4 regions of the Thalassospira permensis NBRC 106175 genome follow, and region 4 is predicted to be linked to each of the others. Evidence: predicted binding sites of a transcription regulator. Region 4 holds the regulator's gene; each other region holds the start of a gene.
What was found. The regulator PhoB, encoded in region 4, activates phosphate uptake and scavenging genes when phosphate is short. The targets are predictions, from matches to a motif close to TNTCATAAAACTGTCA.

Region 1: phnD (phosphate/phosphite/phosphonate ABC transporter substrate-binding protein) is a predicted target of PhoB. The motif match lies at 2,131-2,146, and genes of this name have one in related genera.
Region 2: SMB34_RS03870 (deoxycytidylate deaminase) is a predicted target of PhoB. The motif match lies at 1,465-1,480, and genes of this name have one in related genera.
Region 3: SMB34_RS18255 (inorganic phosphate transporter) is a predicted target of PhoB. The motif match lies at 1,880-1,895, and genes of this name have one in related genera.

What each region holds. Positions count from the first base shown of each region.
Region 1 is NZ_AUNC01000032.1:6,716-11,263, reverse strand. Features, by position in the region: gene phnE (phosphonate ABC transporter, permease protein PhnE) at 1-155, opposite strand, end outside; gene phnC (phosphonate ABC transporter ATP-binding protein) at 155-949, opposite strand; gene phnD (phosphate/phosphite/phosphonate ABC transporter substrate-binding protein) at 1,019-1,987, opposite strand; gene SMB34_RS14695 (DeoR/GlpR family DNA-binding transcription regulator) at 2,183-3,034, shown strand; gene fumC (class II fumarate hydratase) at 3,186-4,548, shown strand, end outside.
Region 2 is NZ_AUNC01000004.1:91,041-95,588, forward strand. Features, by position in the region: gene pyk (pyruvate kinase) at 1-1,311, opposite strand, end outside; gene SMB34_RS03870 (deoxycytidylate deaminase) at 1,622-2,116, shown strand; gene SMB34_RS03875 (response regulator) at 2,396-2,890, shown strand; gene SMB34_RS03880 (hypothetical protein) at 2,890-3,438, shown strand; gene SMB34_RS03885 (hypothetical protein) at 3,506-3,844, opposite strand; tRNA gene SMB34_RS03890 (tRNA-Asp) at 4,113-4,189, shown strand; tRNA gene SMB34_RS03895 (tRNA-Asp) at 4,521-4,548, shown strand, end outside.
Region 3 is NZ_AUNC01000056.1:113,013-117,560, forward strand. Features, by position in the region: gene SMB34_RS18250 (AsmA family protein) at 1-1,797, shown strand, start outside; gene SMB34_RS18255 (inorganic phosphate transporter) at 1,968-3,497, shown strand; gene SMB34_RS18260 (queuosine precursor transporter) at 3,759-4,304, shown strand; gene queA (tRNA preQ1(34) S-adenosylmethionine ribosyltransferase-isomerase QueA) at 4,408-4,548, shown strand, end outside.
Region 4 is NZ_AUNC01000001.1:113,901-118,448, reverse strand. Features, by position in the region: gene SMB34_RS00425 (cation:proton antiporter domain-containing protein) at 1-540, shown strand, start outside; gene phoB (phosphate regulon transcriptional regulator PhoB) at 603-1,298, opposite strand; gene phoU (phosphate signaling complex protein PhoU) at 1,316-2,038, opposite strand; gene pstB (phosphate ABC transporter ATP-binding protein PstB) at 2,060-2,863, opposite strand; gene pstA (phosphate ABC transporter permease PstA) at 2,865-4,214, opposite strand; gene pstC (phosphate ABC transporter permease subunit PstC) at 4,207-4,548, opposite strand, start outside.

The DNA.
Region 1 (4,548 bases), on a different contig from region 4:
TGAATACGTTCCCAGTTAAAGGGCAGGCTGGAGACCGCCCACACGACATAGGCCAATACGCCAAGAATAATCGCCCAGCGTATCGCCGGATTGGCGATAAAGGGCGGCTTTTTCCAAGTGCGATGGCCCGTTGTTTTTTCAACGGAGCTGGTCATTATGATACCACCTCGCGCAGGGATTCCGCATCCCCGGTTTCGCCGCGTTCTTCTGCCGGAACCCCGGCATAGATTTCATCCATGGCATCCTGGGTAAGGTCGGTCGGCACACTGTCAAAGATGATGCGACCAAACCGCATGCCGACGATGCGCTGGGTATATTCCTTGGCCTCGGTGACATTGTGGATATTGATCAGAACCGGCAGGTGCAGCTCGGATGCAAGCGCACGCAGCAATTCCATGATCTGTCGGGATGTTTTGGGGTCAAGCGACGCGGTCGGTTCATCGGCCAGCAGGATTTCAGGTTCCTGCATCAAGGCACGAACGACGCCGACGCGCTGGCGTTCGCCACCCGATAATTCATCGGCGCGTTTGTTGGCATAATGGGCAATGCCGACACGTTCCATCAATTGAAACGCACGATCAATGTCGCTTTGGGGGAAATTGCGCGTCATGGCGCGCCAGGTCGGGACATATCCCAACCGTCCCGACAGAACATTTTCCATCACCGTCAAACGGTTGATCAGGTTGAAACCCTGAAAAATCATGCCGATACGACGACGCGCCAGACGCAACTCGCCACCCGACAAAGTCGTCAGTTCGGTGCCGTTAAGGTCAATCGAGCCCGATGTCGGTTCGACCAGACGGTTAATACAGCGCAAAAGCGTGCTTTTACCAGCGCCCGATGCCCCAATGATGGCAACGACGCTTTCGCCCGGAACTTCAAGGTTCAGGTCCTTGAGAACGGCCTCATCCTTGCCATAGCGTTTGACCAGATCTTTGATACGCAGCATCACGATACCTTGAAAAAAGACTACCGGGACCGAAAATCGATCCCGGCAGCAGCAGTTTGAAAAAAGGGATTACTTCAGGTTGTCCGGGGTGTATTTCACACCGTTGGCAGCCTGGATTTCACGAATGACGTCCCAGTCTTTCTGATAGGTGACCGGTACGAATTTGGTGACACCCTTGAATTCTTCGCCAAGTGCCGTGCCCTTCATGTCGAAGGTAAAGAAGGCTTCCTTGATCTTTTCGATCAGTTCGGGCTTCAGGTTATAGGCATAGTTGAACGAAGTGGTCGGGAACGGCTTGCTTTCATAAAGGATTTTGACGTCAGCCGGATCGTACAGATCACGCTGGGCCATACGTTCAACCACTTCGGATGCGACCGGGGCGGCGTCATAGTCACCGGCGACAACGCCCAGCATCGACTGGTCGTGCGAACCGGAATAGACGACTTCGTAATCCTGTTCCGGGACGATGCCCTGACCGGGCAGAAGAGCGCGCGGTGCCAGGTTGCCCGAGTTCGAGGTCGGGGAGGTGTGCGCAACACGTTTGCCCTTAAGATCGGCAAGCGAATTGATGCCGCTGTCAACCCGGGTATAAAGCTGCAAGGTATAACCAAAACGGCCATCATCCGCCCCCATCAGGGCAAACGGAACCGCACCGGCAAGGTTGACCGCAAACGGGGTCGGCCCGGTCGAGAAACCGGCAACATGCAGACGGCCGCTGCGCATGGCTTCGACTTCGGCGGAATTCGACTGAACCGCAAAGAAATGGACATCCTTGCCGGTTACTTTTTCAAGATGTTCAAGGAACGGCTCCCAGATATCGGCGTAAACCGCCGGGTCTTCGACCGGGGTATAGGCAAATACGAGGGTGTCCGGGTCAACCTGCTGATCGGCAGCCGGTGCATCGGCGACCAGATCGCCATCCATATCGCAATACATCTGGTCAAGATCGCCGCGTGCGATGCAATCATCGGCCGCATATGCCTGGGTGCTGCCAAAGCTCATCATGCCGATGGCGGCAAGTACCGTAGAAACTTTCAAAAAGTCTGTTTTTTTCGCATGTGAAAACATGTGGTCGAACCTTTCTTCCCTGTAAACGCTGGTAAAGCGCCATTTTTAATGTGGTTTTGTTGGTTTTATTGTTGCTTTTATCAACATTATAGAAGGTCAAAAAGTTGGAAAAGCAACACAAAACTGTAACAAATGGTTACAAAGATTGCTGCTAACCTTGCCGGAATGAGGTGTGATCAAAGGTATTCAGGGGAGAGAGCGTCTTTGCGTATCGGAAAAAAAGAACGTCAGCAGCGCATTCTTCAGGAGCTGCAAATCCATCCGCATGTGAGAGTTGCCACATTGGCGGAGCGATTCGATGTGGCAACTGAAACAATTCGCCGTGATCTTGATGCGCTCAGCGAAAATGGCCTGATCAAGCGCGAATTTGGCGGCGCATCGGCACAACCGATGGGCCATCAACCCGATCTGGCCCAACGCCAGATGACCGCGGTTGCCGGGTTCGAACGGATCGGCATCATGGCCGGAACCATAATCCGGCCGGGTGACGTGATCATGATCGATGCCGGTTCCACCGTCAGTCAGCTTGCCCCCTATATGGCCCAGAATCCCGGCGCATTGCGGCGCACGGTTCTGACCAATTGCTATGCGGTGGTGCATGGCATGGGCGAACAGGCGGTGATTGATGACGTCATCATGTGCCCGGGGCAGTTCGATCCACGTGAAAATGCGGTTTACGGCAATGATACCGTCGAATTCCTGCGCCGTTTCCACGCCAACAAGGCCTTTATCGGGGCATCGGGTGTTGCATGGCAGGGGTTCAGTGACGTTAACCGTCGCGCGGTTGCGGTCAAGCGCGCCATGATGGAACGGTCCGATGAAACCTGGCTGATGGTCGATCACACCAAATTCGATCAGCGTTACCTTGAAAACATCGCACCGCTCGAAGCCCTGACCGGGGTGATCACCGATCGTTTGCCGCCTGAAAAACTGCTATCCCATCTTGATCGCATCGGCGTTCAGATTGTCGCATGGCAGGACAATGTTTCCGCAGATCAGGGGGCAATCGCCGGCTGATATTTTATCGCTGACGATAAAACTGCATTTTTTCAACATAGTGACTTTGCGCGAACGATCATTTGCGCCCATATTCGGGAACGGCAAAAGATAATTGCCAGCCGGGTTCCCGCCCCGGTCAGTATGTTTTCTGACACGGAGGATTTCTATCGTGACCAATCCAGTGACCACCCGCACCGAACAGGACACCATGGGCAGCATCGATGTGCCTGCGGACCGGTATTGGGGGGCGCAGACCCAGCGATCCAAACAGAACTTCCGCATTGGCGGCGAACGGATGCCCGATGCCCTGATCCGGGCGTTCGGGATCCAGAAACTGGCCGCCGCACGCGCCAATGCTGCCCTTGGCAATCTGGATGCCAACCTTGCCGAGGCAATCGAGGCCGCCGCGCGCGAAGTCGCCGATGGCAAGCTTCTTGATCACTTCCCGCTTGTCGTCTGGCAGACCGGCAGTGGTACGCAGACCAACATGAATGCCAACGAGGTCATCGCCAACCGTGCGTGCGAAATCCTTGGCAGGCCGATGGGAAAACGTGATCCGGTTCATCCCAACGATCATGTCAATCGCGGGCAGTCGTCCAATGACAGCTTCCCCGCCGCCATGCATATCGCGGCTGTGGTCGAGATCGAAGAAAACCTGAAACCGGCCCTGGCCCATCTTCGAAGTGCGCTGGATGCCAAGGTCGAAGCCTTTGCCGATATCGTCAAAATCGGCCGCACCCATATGCAGGATGCGGTGCCCCTGACTTTGGGGCAGGAATTTTCGGGCTATGCCGCCCAGATCGCGCTTGGCCTTGATCGCATTGATGATGCGCTGGTCCGGCTTCGCAAACTGGCACAGGGCGGGACGGCCCTTGGCACCGGCCTTAACGCGCCAAAGGGCTTTGACGTCGAATTTGCCAAACAGGTATCCGATATCACCGGCCTGAAATTCGAAACGGCGGCCAACAAATTCGAAGCCCTTGCCGCCCACGATGCCTGTGTCGAGATGTCGGGTGTGCTGAACGTTCTGGCGACGTCGCTGATGAAGATCGGCAATGATATCCGTCTGCTGGGTTCCGGGCCGCGTTGCGGGCTTGGTGAACTGGTTCTGCCCGCGAACGAGCCGGGATCATCGATCATGCCGGGCAAGGTCAACCCGACCCAGGCCGAAGCCCTGACCATGGTTTGTGCTCAGGTGATCGGCAACCATGTTGCGGTCACGGTCGGCGGTTCAAACGGTCATCTGGATCTGAACGTGTTCAAACCGGTGATCATTTATAACCTGCTGCAATCGATCCGCCTGATCGCCGATGCCTCGGTCAGCTTTGCCGATAACTGCGTTGTCGGCCTTGAAGCCGATCAGGAAAAAATCGATCACTATGTCGAACAAAGCCTGATGCTGGTGACCGCCCTTGCACCCCATATCGGCTATGACAATGCCGCCGCCGTCGCCAAAAAGGCGCACAAGGATCGCAGCAGCCTCAAGGAAGCAACCATTGCGCTCGGCTTCCTTGACGGGGCGAAGTTCGATG
Region 2 (4,548 bases), on a different contig from region 4:
TTTGGCCACCTCGCAGGCAATGCCGACCATCTCGGCAAAGTTGGTCGCATCACGGGTAAAGACCGCATGCACGCCCCAGCACAACGTCATCCGGCGTGCCGTCTGGATTTTCGGCGTCAGTCCAAGGATGGGAACTTCCGGGCGTTCACGCGCCGCACGAAGCGACGTTGAACCCGACGTGGTATAGGTCACGACCGCCTTGGCACCAATCGTTCCGGCAACCTGACGGGCCGCAGCACTGATCGCATCCGGCGCATTATGCTCGGGATCCGGACGGTTGGCATCGCGCAGACGATAATAAAGTTCGTCCTGCTCCACCCGGATCATGATCCGGTCCATGATGCTGACGGTTTCGATCGGATATTTGCCCACCGCACTTTCGGCTGACAGCATCACCGCATCGGCACCGTCATAAATGGCGGTCGCAACGTCGGATGCTTCGGCACGGGTCGGGGCCGGGTTGCTGACCATCGAATCCAGCATCTGGGTCGCAACAATCACCGGCTTGCCAGCTTCGCGGCACGCCTTGATGATGCGTTTCTGCAGGATCGGAACATCTTCAGGCGGGCATTCAACACCCAGATCGCCACGTGCGACCATGATGATGTCCGAAAGTGCCACGATTTCATCAAGATGCTCAATCGCCTGCGGCTTTTCCAGTTTGGAAACGATTGCCGCACGACCATTGATGATCTTGCGCGCCTCGGCAACGTCTTCGGGACGCTGGACGAATGAAAGTGCGACGAAATCAACGCCCATCTCAAGACCGTAATCCAGATCAATACGATCCTTGTCGGTCAGGGGCGACATCGGCAGCATCACGTCGGGCAGGTTAACGCCCTTGCGGTTCGACAGCGGCCCTCCGGTAATAACGGTGCACTCGGCTGATTTGCTATCGCATTTTTCCACCCGCATGCGCAGCTTGCCATCGTCAAGCAACAGGTTCGCACCGGGCTTGAGTGCTGCAAAAACTTCGGGATGGGGCAATGAAACGCGGGTTTTATCCCCTGGTTTCTTGTCCATATCGAAATGGAAGGTCGCACCGGCTTCAAGTTCGATCTTTTCGTCGGCAAAGGTACCGCAGCGGATCTTTGGTCCCTGCAAATCCATCAGCACGCCAATCGGACGGCCAAGCTTGGCCTCGACTTCACGGATTGTTTCAAAACGCGCCTGATGCTCTGCATGTTCACCATGCGAGAAATTCAGCCGGAACACATCAACACCCGCCCTTACGATCTTTTCCAGAGTTTCCGGATGAGAGCTCGCTGGCCCCAGGGTTGCGATGATCTTCGCCTTACGTTGTCGGCGCATCGGCTCTTACCTCTTGTTTTTTGGTTTCCATTGGGTCTCTCCGCTTCGGCCATAGCTTCCCGGCGAGGCGTCGAGACGTCCTGATTTTTCTCTGGGGGTACCCCCTTAATAGTCAATCAAGCCCTGTTTGAACAGGGACTTTTCGCTAAATGCCTTTACAAAAATGTGATTTTTCTCTGGACAATTACAAGCAGGCACTCCTTTAAAGAAGCAGTGCAGCAATCAATTGCTGGCAGGCGGCCCTGCCCGGCAATCGCTTTTGATAACCGCATATTTACAACCGTGCGCGAACACATCGGGGATCGGACAAATGAGCAAATGGCATCATCGCTTCCTGGGACTGGCATCCCATATTGCCGAATGGTCAAAAGACCGTAGCACCCAGGTCGGCGCGGTTGTCATTGGCCCGAAAAAAGAAATTCGCGCCGTTGGCTATAACGGGTTTCCCCGCGGTGTCGATGACAATGTCGAAAGCCGCCATCAACGCCCGGAAAAATACGCCTATACCGAACATGCCGAACGCAATGCGATCTATAATGCCAGCTACACCGGCACATCGCTTGATGGCTGCGCGCTTTATGTCACCCATTTCCCCTGCTGCGACTGCGCGCGCGCCATCATTCAGGCCGGCATCGCCGAAGTATTTGTCGATAAAAGCAAACTGACCCCCGATTTTCTCGAACGCTGGCAGCAGGACATGACCATCTCGACCGAAATGTTTGGCGAGGCGGGCGTGGCCGTTCAGGTCATTGACGAAGAAGGCACAACCGAACCCCTGCCCGACACCGTTCCCGATCATTCCTGATCTTGCCCTTTTAATTTTGCAGACCCGCCCAATATAGGGTGATCTGTGGGATCATGAGCATGAACAAAAAGAACGTAAACGTCGTTTGTTCAATATCTGCACAAGGTTAGGCGTCAGTATTTGTCAGAATTCCAAGCTGACAAAACGCCGCTTTAGCCTTGCTGCTAATCAGACAAAGGTATAAGCAATTAGGATCACGCTAGTACGATCATCACGCAAAAAAAGGCCCTGACCAGAACAAGGACCGGGACCGTGACGACGCACAGGATAAAAGGCCGAATGAGCGCAAAGATCGATTTCAGTAAAATCAGTTTTCTGGTCGTCGATGGCGACAAGATTTCGGCCCAGGTAGTTTTCGATACACTTTCGTATCTTGGTGCGACAGCCGTACAGCGTGTCCGCTCCCCGAACGATGCGTTCGATGTTCTCCGGACCCAGCAGATTGATATCATCGTCACCGAATGGCGTCTGCGCGGGATGGATGGCCTTGAATTCCTTGATGTTCTCAGGAATTCGGTCAATTCGCCCAACCGGTTCATTCCGGTAATCATGTTGACAGCACATTCGGAGCAGCGATACGTCACCACTGCGCGTGACCTCGGCATCACGGAATTTCTTGCCAAACCGTTCAATGCCAAGGCACTTTATAGCAGACTGGTATCGGTCATCACCCGTCCGCGGCATTTCGTCAATACCGGCACCTATTTCGGGCCGGATCGCCGCCGCAGACAGGTCGCCTTCGACGGCCCCGACAGACGGAGCCCCGATGATTAATGACCCATTTTGACTGGGGGACCGGAGCAATCGTGACGCCCGAAAAGAAAAAGAAAAAAGCCCAGATCATTCCGCCTCAGACGGATCTGAAGCGACGTACGGTCAATTTCGTCAAGGGCTTTGACATCAATCTGTCCCCTCAACAGCTGGACGAACTTGAGCAGGTCGTCCAGCGCAGCACGGAAACCTTTGTTCGCGATATAGGCAAGGACCTTGCCGACTGCCGCAAACTGGTCGTTGCCGCCATCAGCGATAATTCAAAGGCATCAACCGCGCTGGAAAACAGTGCCGACCTTGCCTATTCGGTGAAGGCACTGGGTGGAACATTCCAGTATCCGCTGATGACACAGATAGCAAAGTCACTTGAAATCTTTGTCGCAGACCGGACCACCGCCAATATGAAGCAGCTTCTTGTCATTCAGCTTCATATTGATTCTCTTTACGTCATTCTGGCAAGCCGCGTCACCGGGTTTGGCACCACCGTCGAACAGGCAACCGTTGCCGCACTGACCAAGCTTGCCGAACGCTACGAGCTGCCACGCGAATAGCCTGCCAGCAAACCAGCCATCAAAGGCCTTTGCCCGCATCGGGCAGGGATGCTGGCGATGCATGCCATCACCGTGCGTTCCCGTTCACAGCGAAAAGCATGATCTGTCCCGCCGCGTCACGCTCATTGTCATCAATGGCATGCTCCATGCGCGCCTCGATCCGCTCCAGTCGCTCGGTAATTTCGGGCAGCTGATCCATGATCCATTGACGGACTTCGTCACTCCCCCCGGCCAAGGCGGCGTTCTGCCCACTCCACAGCAAAATCAGGCTGCGCACGATCCGCAGATCGCACGTCACGCCGCCTCTGGGGCGGATTGCAGACGATATCGCGTTTGATCTCGTCGCAAGATCGGCTTTTAACCCGGCATCTATATCATCAAGCACGGCAAGGATCGTGTTCCCCATGAAGCCCCCGCTTCGGTTATTCCCTGTCAGGGCCCCGCACCCTGTTTTTGAATCATCCCAAACTTTTACATCTGCTTACCGACCTGTACTTTGATCAGCATCAAACAGGTCCCGGAAACGATCTGCAGCAGATATCCATCACCTCAAGGATATATTTTGCACGACACAAAACGCGCCATGGTGGCGACAGCCAAAAAAGTATCGAACACGATCAAAAAAGGTCTTGCGCCCCCTCGGACCTGCTGTTAGAAACCGCGCCACACACCGAGCGGGTGTAGCTCAGTTGGTTAGAGCGCCGGCCTGTCACGCCGGAGGCCGCGGGTTCAAGTCCCGTCACTCGCGCCACTTTCCACCTGATGGAAAGTTCAAAAAAGACGCCACGGTTCGCCGTTGGCGTTTTTTTGTTTCTCATCCCCTTTTTCGTATTGAACTGACATGCCTACGAGCGACGTGGCGTCCATCGCTCATGCGCAACCCGTTGCAAAACAGACAAGTCGATTTCCCAATCCTGTGCCGCGCGAAAACGGCATTTCTACCCCACCGCCCACGCATTCCGACACCCGGTTTTCAACGCATTTGCAAAGCCCCCTTTACCCTGACCAATCAGGGCTTCATTTTTTTGAAAAAAAGCCCTTGCCAGACCGAACCACCCCTTATATAAACCGCGCCACACCAAGCGGGTGTAGCTCAGTTGGTTAGAGCGC
Region 3 (4,548 bases), on a different contig from region 4:
GCAGCGAACGGTTCGGATGCGGCCCCGTCGTCGGGACCCGCGGCGGGCGGTGATGCCATGGTCAGGATGATCAAGGATGCGCTGGCGCCGCTTGATGGTGTTGCGGCCAATTATCGGTTGGCGGCTGATGAAATCATTTCATCGGGTGTGTCGATCAAGGGCATTTCGATTGATGGCAGCCTGAGCGGTTCGCAGATCACGCTGAACAATTTTGCAGTGGCCGATGCGGCCGGGCTTTCGGCAAGTGCCAGCGGTGTGTTCCGTGGCGATGTGGCTGTTCCGGCATTCGAGGGGATCAAGCTTAAAGTCACGGCCAAAACGCTGGTGCCGTTGGCGAAGCTGACGGGTATGACGCTTCCGGCACCGGCCAGCGAATATAAAAGCATTCAGGCCAATATCGGGCTGAATGGCCCGGTGACCGGCCCGAACCTTGATCTTGATGTATCCAACCCGTTGATGCAGGTGGCATTGAACGGGGTGCTGAGCGACCTGTTCGGGGCAACACCGGGCATCGATGGCAAACTTGCGATGCAGGCATCAAGCCTGAACCGTGTGTTGCCGTTGCTGGCACCGACCTATGAGCCGTCGGGCAATCTGGGGCGTCTGGTTCTGGACAGCACGGTCAAGGGCAATGCCAAGAATATCGCGCTTGATATCGCGAAGTTCGGGATCGGTCCGTTTGAAACCAGGGGTGACGTTGATTTCGACGCCACCGGGGCGCAGCCGAAACTGGCCGTGGCCCTGTCGGGCGGGGTATTGAATGTTGATCCGTTCGTGCCTGCGGCAAAACGGGCCGGACTGATGCCCGAAGGCGGTAGCGGTGCGCGCCGGGCGGCTTTCAATATGCCGACCACGATGAAGGTTACGACTGTTGATGCCCGTGACGGCACGCCGTGGGATGATACGGTGATTGATGTGTCGGCCCTGCGGTCGATTGATGCCGATATCACGGTCGCACTTGATCAGCTTGATTTCGATACCTACAGCCTTGTGAAGCCGGACCTTAAGGCGACACTCGTGACCGGGCTTCTGACCATTCAGAAATTCACCGGCCTTCTGGGCGATGGTGATCTGTCGATTGATGGCACGTTTGATGCGCGTAATTCCGATACGCCGAAGCTGGCCCTTAAAGGCAATCTTGATGGTGCCGATATCGCCAAACTGGCCCCGATCCGGGTTGCCAATGACATGGTGATCGGCGGGGCGGCGACCAGGTTCGATGTGAATGCATCGGGCAATACATCGCGCAAGCTGGTCAGTGCGTTGAATGGCACGGCGAACCTTGTTCTGAATAATGTCCGGTTCAGCAATGCCGATAAACGGTCTGCTGATCCGAAGCTGAACATCCAGGCATTGTTGCAGCAGGGCCCGCAGGCGATGGTGGTTGAAGGGGTCGGTAACAACGATCTGGTTCAGACCCTTGAAGCCGACATTGCCATCACCAACGGGATTGCCAAAACCACCCGTGTGGAAGCGACATCGCGTGTGGGGACGGCGGATGCCGATGCGACCCTTGATCTGCCGAAATGGCAGATGGATACACAGGCCGATTTCGATTTTTCCGAGAAAATCGAAGAATTGCCGCCATTTAGTGTTTACGCCAAGGGCAATATCAGCAACCCGGCGATTACCGGCCGCATGGACAAGGTCGCGATCAAGGTTCTGGATAATATCCTTGATAAGGCACTGGGCGGGAGTGGTTCATCCGATAACGGATCGGGAAGTTCGGGCAAGGATGCGGCCAAGGATGCGGCCAAGGATGTTCTGAAAGGGCTTCTGAACCAGTTCGGTCGATAGCTTTTCACAACTGTTCCAAACGTAAAACGGCCCTGCAGTGCGGGGCCGTTTTGCTATTGGCGGGATGCGGTCGGGACATGGCTGTCATAAAAAGGCAAAAAAACCTTAACAAACCGGGTTTGCTTCGACATGATCCGCGCGTCGATTCCCTTTTTAAGTAACGGTTGATCATGGTCGCAAAGAAAACCGCTCTGGATAAGGATCTCAAATGGCAGCGCCGCATGGATGCGGGTGCCGGAGAGACTGCCTCCCTGAGTGCGAAGCTCGGACTTGCGCTTGTCTTTCTTTTGGCGTGCAGCGCCTTTGTCGCCTTTCACATGGGCGGCCTGCCGCAAAGCGGATTTCTGATCGCCGCTGCGGTGATCGGCGGTTACATGGCACTGAATATCGGTGCAAATGACGTGGCCAACAATGTTGGTCCGGCGGTTGGTTCAAAGGCGCTGACCATGGTTGGCGCCCTTTTGATTGCAGCCGTGTTTGAAGCAGCCGGGGCGATTATCGCCGGTGGCGATGTTGTCGGCACGATCAAGAACGGCATTATCGACCCGACCCAGATGCCCGATGCACAGACCTTTGTCTGGGCGATGATGGCGGCCCTTCTGGCGGCTGCCCTTTGGCTTAACCTTGCTACATGGCTGGGCGCGCCGGTATCGACCACCCATTCCATCGTTGGCGGTGTGATGGGGGCGGGGATGGCAGCCGTCGGCATTGGCGCGGTCAATTGGCCGACCATGGGCACGATTGCCGCAAGTTGGGTGATTTCACCGGTTCTGGGTGGCGTGATCGCAGCCGCGTTCCTTGCCTTTATCAAGTTCAAGATTCTGTATACCGAAAATTGCGTCGAAGCGGCTCGCAAATGGGTGCCGATTTTGGTCGGTGTGATGGTATCGGCCTTCACCATGTATCTGATGATGAAGGGGATCAAAAAGATCTGGGCTGCTGATACGTGGCAGGTCATTGTTATCGGTATCGCAGCCTTTTTCGTCACCCTGTTGCCGACCCGCAAGGCCGTGCTGCATGCGTCGCGTAACATGACCGGGCGGCGCAAGGAAATCGCATCGCTGTTTCGCATTCCGCTGGTCGTGTCCGCAGCCCTTCTGTCATTCGCGCATGGATCAAACGATGTGGCGAATGCCATTGGACCGTTGGCCGCCATCGTTTCGGGTGTTGATAGCGGCGAGATCGTGACATCGGCCCCGATCCCGATCTGGGTGATGGTGATTGGGGCGATTGGTATTTCTGCCGGTCTGATCCTGTTCGGGCCGAAACTGATCAAGACGGTCGGATCGAAAATCACCAAGCTTGATCCGATCCGGGCCTATACCGTGGCGCTGTCGGCGGCATTGACGGTGATTGTGGCATCCGCGCTGGGTCTTCCGGTCAGTTCGACCCATATTGCGGTCGGTGCGGTGTTTGGGGTCGGGTTTCTGCGTGAAACGCTAAGCCATCGTCGCCGGATGGATAGTGCGCCGATGCTGGTCGGTGCGGAACAGGAAAGTGACGAACAGAAACAGCATATCGAAGCCCTGCGCCAGCTTGACCCGGCACAGGCCGAAAAGGCCGAGAAGAAACTGCGCAAGCGGTTGCTGGTGCGGCGTCGGTATGCGGTGACGATTGCGACCGCGTGGGTGATCACGGTTCCGGCCGGGGCGTTCCTTGGCGCGTTGCTGTTTTTCACCATTCGCGGGATCATGCTTTAATTCCGTCGGAATTAGGCGCAGAATTGACGTTTCGCGGCACGGTGCTCCTCCTTTTCCCCGGAGCAGCTTGTGGCGATCTGCAGCGGCGGTCAGGCTTTGTCTGACCGCCGTTTTTCCTTGACGCCTGGGGCCTGCAAGCGTAATTACCCCAACCATAATTTGGATAAAACCCGTGCCGAATCGTCGCCCAATCAAAGTGGGCCGCGAGATTTCCTATGCGTGCGTTCTGCTTTTGGTCAGGATTTTGGTTAAGGAAAAACGATGAAAGCCATCATTATTGGCGTTCTGGCAATGGCCGTGACGGTTGTTGCATCGAACATTCTGGTTGAATATCCGCTGCCGGGCGTTTTGGCCGATTGGCTGACTTATGGGGCGTTTACCTATCCGGTGGCGTTTCTGGTGACCGATCTGACCAACCGCGCACGCGGGGCAGCGGCGGCACGCCTTGTCGTGCTGGCCGGGTTTGCGATTGCGGTTGTTCTGTCGTTGATCGTTGCCGATACGCGTATTGCGATTGCATCGGGCACGGCGTTTCTGATTGCGCAGATGCTTGACGTGACGGTGTTTGACAGGCTGCGCCGGGCGGTCTGGTGGAAAGCCCCGCTGATTTCATCGGGGATCGGGTCGGCAGTGGATACGGCCTTGTTCTTTTCCATCGCGTTTGTCGGTACCGGGCTTCCGTGGCATACATGGGCGATGGGCGATTTCAGCGCCAAGATCATCATGGCGCTGACCTGTCTGGCACCGTTCCGTTTGCTGATGGCAATCATTACCCCGCGCCTGAATATCGAACCGGCAAAAGGGTGATGCAGGGCTGATATTCCGACGCGATGCCTTGAGGTTTTGCAAAGGGGGGCGGTATAAGGCGCCCCTCTGATTTTTTCTGATAATTGCAGGTTTTGTTTTTCTGATGAAAGTCGATCTGTTCGATTTCGATCTGCCGCGTGAGTGCATTGCCGAACATCCGGCCAACCCGCGTGACAGTGCCCGCATGCTTGATCTGACGGGCGGGCAGACGCATGACCGCATCGTTCGTGAATTGCCCGAAATC
Region 4 (4,548 bases):
GGTTGCGGGCGCGTCGGCCGGGTTCTGGCCCGTCTGCTGCGCACCAAGGAAATCCCGTTTATCGTTCTGGAATCCGATGCCCAACAGGTTTCGCGTGGCCGAGCCGAAGGTCTGCCGGTTTATTTTGCCGATGGGTCCCGACCGGAAACATTTCGTGCCGCCCATACCGAACAGGCCCATATTGCCGCCGTTGCCATGGGCAACCCGCACGCAACCGAAAAGACCGTCGCCTTGCTGCGACAGCATTATCCACATCTGAAAATCTTTGCCCGTGCCCAGGACATCACCCATATCGGTCCGCTGTCACGCAGTGGTGCCGATGCGGCCATCCCCGAGGTACTTGAAACCGGTTTACGCCTGTCCGATCACGTTCTGGCGGCCTGCGATATCCCGCAGGAAGATATCGATCTCGAAATAGCCAAGTTCCGGCGTGCCGATATGCTGCTGATGAACGAACTTGCCCCGCGCACCGCGCGCCAAAAAACCGAAGACCAGGCACAAAAAACTGCCAAACCGGCAAAATCCAGGAAAAGCACCTGAAACACAAAGACCCCCATCACAAGAATGGGGGTCTTTCGTTTCGTCTTCCGGAATAACCGCAATCAGGCGGCTTCGACATCCAGTGCATAACCCGCGGCACGAACCGTGCGGATTACATCGCGCGTTCCCTTGACGTCATTCAATGCCTTGCGCAGACGACGAATGTGAACATCAACCGTGCGGGTTTCGACATAGATATTCGGCCCCCAAACCGCATTCAGAAGCTGCTCGCGCGAGAAAACCCGCCCCGGATGTTCCAGGAAATAACGCAGCAGACGGAATTCGGTCGGGCCAAGATGGATAGCCTTGCCGTTACGACTGACACGATGGGCGGCCAGATCCATTTCGATATCGGAATAGATCAACTGCCCTTGTGGTTGCGCCGGACCGGATCGACGCAGAAGTGCGCGAATACGCGCCAGCAATTCACCAATCGCAAACGGCTTGGTCACATAATCATCGGCCCCGGTATCAAGGCCGCGGATGCGGTCGCCTTCTTCGCCACGCGCCGTAACCATGATCACCGGCAAATCGCGGCTTTCAGGCTTCCGGCGGATCTGGCGGCAAACCTCGATCCCTGACATCACCGGCAGCATCCAGTCCAGAAGGACCAGATCGACATGGGTTTCGGCCAGAATTTTCAACGCTTCGTCACCGTCCCCGGCTTCGACAACCTGCATCCCCTCGCGTTCGAGGTTGTAGCGCAACATGGTTACGATTGCAGCTTCGTCCTCGACGATAAGAACCGTTGGGTCCATCTTCCTATGCTCCAGTGTCACTCATTCGGTTCTACGACGGCAAAGTTCGCCGCGTCATTTTTTGGCCGAGTATCCATCGGCAGGTCTTCGCCCTTGATCCGGTAATAGATCGTTTCGGCAATGTTGGTCGCATGATCGCCAATACGTTCGATATTCTTGGCGATAAACAGCAGATGGGTCGATGCCGTGATGTTACGCGGATCTTCCATCATATAGGTCAGCAGTTCACGGAACAGGGAATTGTACATATCGTCAACTTCCTGATCGCGCGCCCAGACACGCTGGGCCTTTTCCGCATCACCCTCGATATAGGCATCCAGAACGTCCTTGATGATTTCCTGGCACAGCTTGGCCATGTTCGGGATCACCTGAACCGGGCGGATCGGCGGCACCTGGTTAAGAACCTGCGCACGCTTGGCGATGTTTTTCGCCAGATCACCTATACGTTCCAGATCGTTGGACAGTTTAAGCGCGGTCACCACCTGCCGCAGGTCATCTGCCATCGGCTGACGCAGGGCCAGAAGACGTACGGCAAAATCCTGCACTTCCTGTTCCAGCGTATCGATACGGTGATCGGAAAGAATGACCTTCTCGGCCAGTTCCGAATCCCGTTTAACGATCGCACGAATGGCGGAAATCAGCTGACTTTCGGCAAGCCCGCCCATCTGCGAAATGATGTTGTTAAGACGGGTCAGTTCTTCGTCAAACGAACTGACGATATGATGTTTCTCATCGACCATCGAAAATACTCCTGCCCGGACTTAACCGAAGCGACCCGTAATGTATCCCTTGGTGCGCTCGTCCTTGGGATTGGTGAAAATCTGATCGGTTTCGCCCACTTCGACCAGCTTGCCGAGATGGAAAAACGCCGTGCGCTGCGACACGCGGGCGGCCTGCTGCATGGAGTGCGTCACGATCACAATGGTGTAGTTCGAACGAAGCTCGTCGATCAGTTCCTCGACCTTTGCGGTTGCAATCGGGTCAAGTGCCGAACACGGTTCATCCATCAGGATGACTTCGGGGCTGACGGCAACCGCACGTGCAATGCAAAGACGCTGCTGCTGCCCACCAGAAAGACCGGTTGCCGGTTCCGGCAGACGGTCTTTGACTTCTTTCAGTAGACCCGCCCGTTCAAGCGAGGTCATGACGATTTCATCGAGCTCGTCGCGCGAATTCACCAGACCGTGAATACGCGGGCCATAGGCCACGTTGTCATAAATCGACTTCGGGAACGGGTTCGGTTTCTGGAACACCATGCCAATGCGCGCGCGCAACTGAACAACGTCGATTGCCTTGTCATAGATATCACGGTCATCAAGCGTTACCTTGCCCTTGATCGTGACACCGTCAATCGTGTCATTCATGCGGTTCATGCACCGCAGGAAGGTTGATTTGCCGCAGCCCGACGGGCCGATAAGTGCTGTGACCTGGCGTTCGACAATGTCAAGATTGACATCAAAAAGCGCCTGGTTGTCGCCGTAGAAAAGATTGAGGTCACGGGCCGTCATTTTCGGGCTAGTGACTGACGGCTCTGCCGTCATTGCGCTTTGAGTTACAACAGCCATTTTACCACTTCCGTTCAAATTTCTTGCGCAGATACACGGCCAATCCGTTCATCAGGATCAGGAAGCCCAGCAAGACCATGATGGCCGCCGAAGTCTTCTCGACAAAGGCACGTTCCGGACTATCCGCCCACAGATAAATCTGCACCGGCAGAACTGTCGCCGGATCAAGTGCCCCGCCTGGGATATCAACAATAAACGCCACCATACCGATCATCAGAAGCGGTGCGGTTTCCCCAAGAGCCTGCGCCATGCCGATGATGGTCCCGGTCAGAATACCGGGCATCGCCAGCGGCAACACGTGATGGGTCACCGTCTGAACCGGCGACGCCCCAAGACCAAGGGCAGCCTGCCGGATCGACGGCGGCACTGCCTTGATCGCCGCACGTGATGCGATGATGATGGTCGGCAATGTCATGAGGGCCAACGTCAGACCACCAACAACCGGGGCCGACCGCGGCAGATGCATGACATTAAGGTAAACCTCAAGCCCAAGAAGACCGAACACGATCGACGGCACAGCCGCAAGGTTGTTGATGTTGACTTCGACAATCGCCGTGAACCGGTTTCGCGGTGCAAATTCTTCCAGATAGATCGCTGCCAGAACACCAATCGGAAACGACAGTATCAATGTCACAACCAGTGTATAGAACGACCCGACCGCAGCGCCCCAGATCCCGGCCAATTCCGGTTCGCGGGAATCACCATTGGTAAAGAACCGCGTATGGAACTGCTTTTCGACCGATCCTTGAGAGACCAGTGTATTATACCAACCAATTTCCTGATCGTTCAGGCGACGGTCGCCTTCGTCTGTGTTTGCACTGATATAACCTTTGTTGAGCATATCAAAGTCGTCACCGGAAATCAGCCAGACCTTCCGGGTCTGTCCGATCAGAGACGGATTTTCAAGCACCCTCTCGCGCAGATCATAAGATGCCCCGCCCGAAACAATGTCATAGAGATCACGCCGTTCGCTACGTCCGCTCACTTCCGGGAACTGTTTGCTCAGTGCATCCCTGATCAGACCATCAAAATTGGCCCGGCCAATAATTGCCGGATCACCTGTTCCGTCCGGATCAATCTTGGCCGGGTCGAAAAAGATTTCCATCTGAACATAGGTCTGGAAAAAGGCACTATAACCTTTCGAAATGATCGAATAGCCAAGCACAACCAGCGCCATAAGGGCGATGGCAATTGCGCTTAAGCCGTAAATCTTGAACCTGCGTTCCGCTGCGTAACGTTTTTTAATGTTACGTGCCAATTTCGGGCTGTCCCAGTCAACCGGCGTGTGCAGATTGCCAGAGATCACTTTTGCGGCGGCTCTGTCTTCCATAAGCGATGCCATATCAGTCATATTTCTCGCGATACTTCTGAACAACCTTAAGGGCAAACACGTTCAGACCCAAGGTGATAAGGAAAAGAAGCAGACCCAGTGCAAATGCCGACAGGGTTTTGGCACTGTCAAATTCCTGGTCACCGACCAGAAGTGTTACGATCTGCACGGTAACAGTGGTCACGGCCTGCAACGGGTTTACCGTCATGTTGGCGGCAAGTCCGGCAGCCATCACAACGATCATGGTTTCCCCAATCGCACGCGACACCGCCAGCAATACCGCACCAACAATACCGGGCAGGGCTGCGGGGAAAATAACATGCCGAATGGTTTCAGACCTTGTTGCACCAAGGCC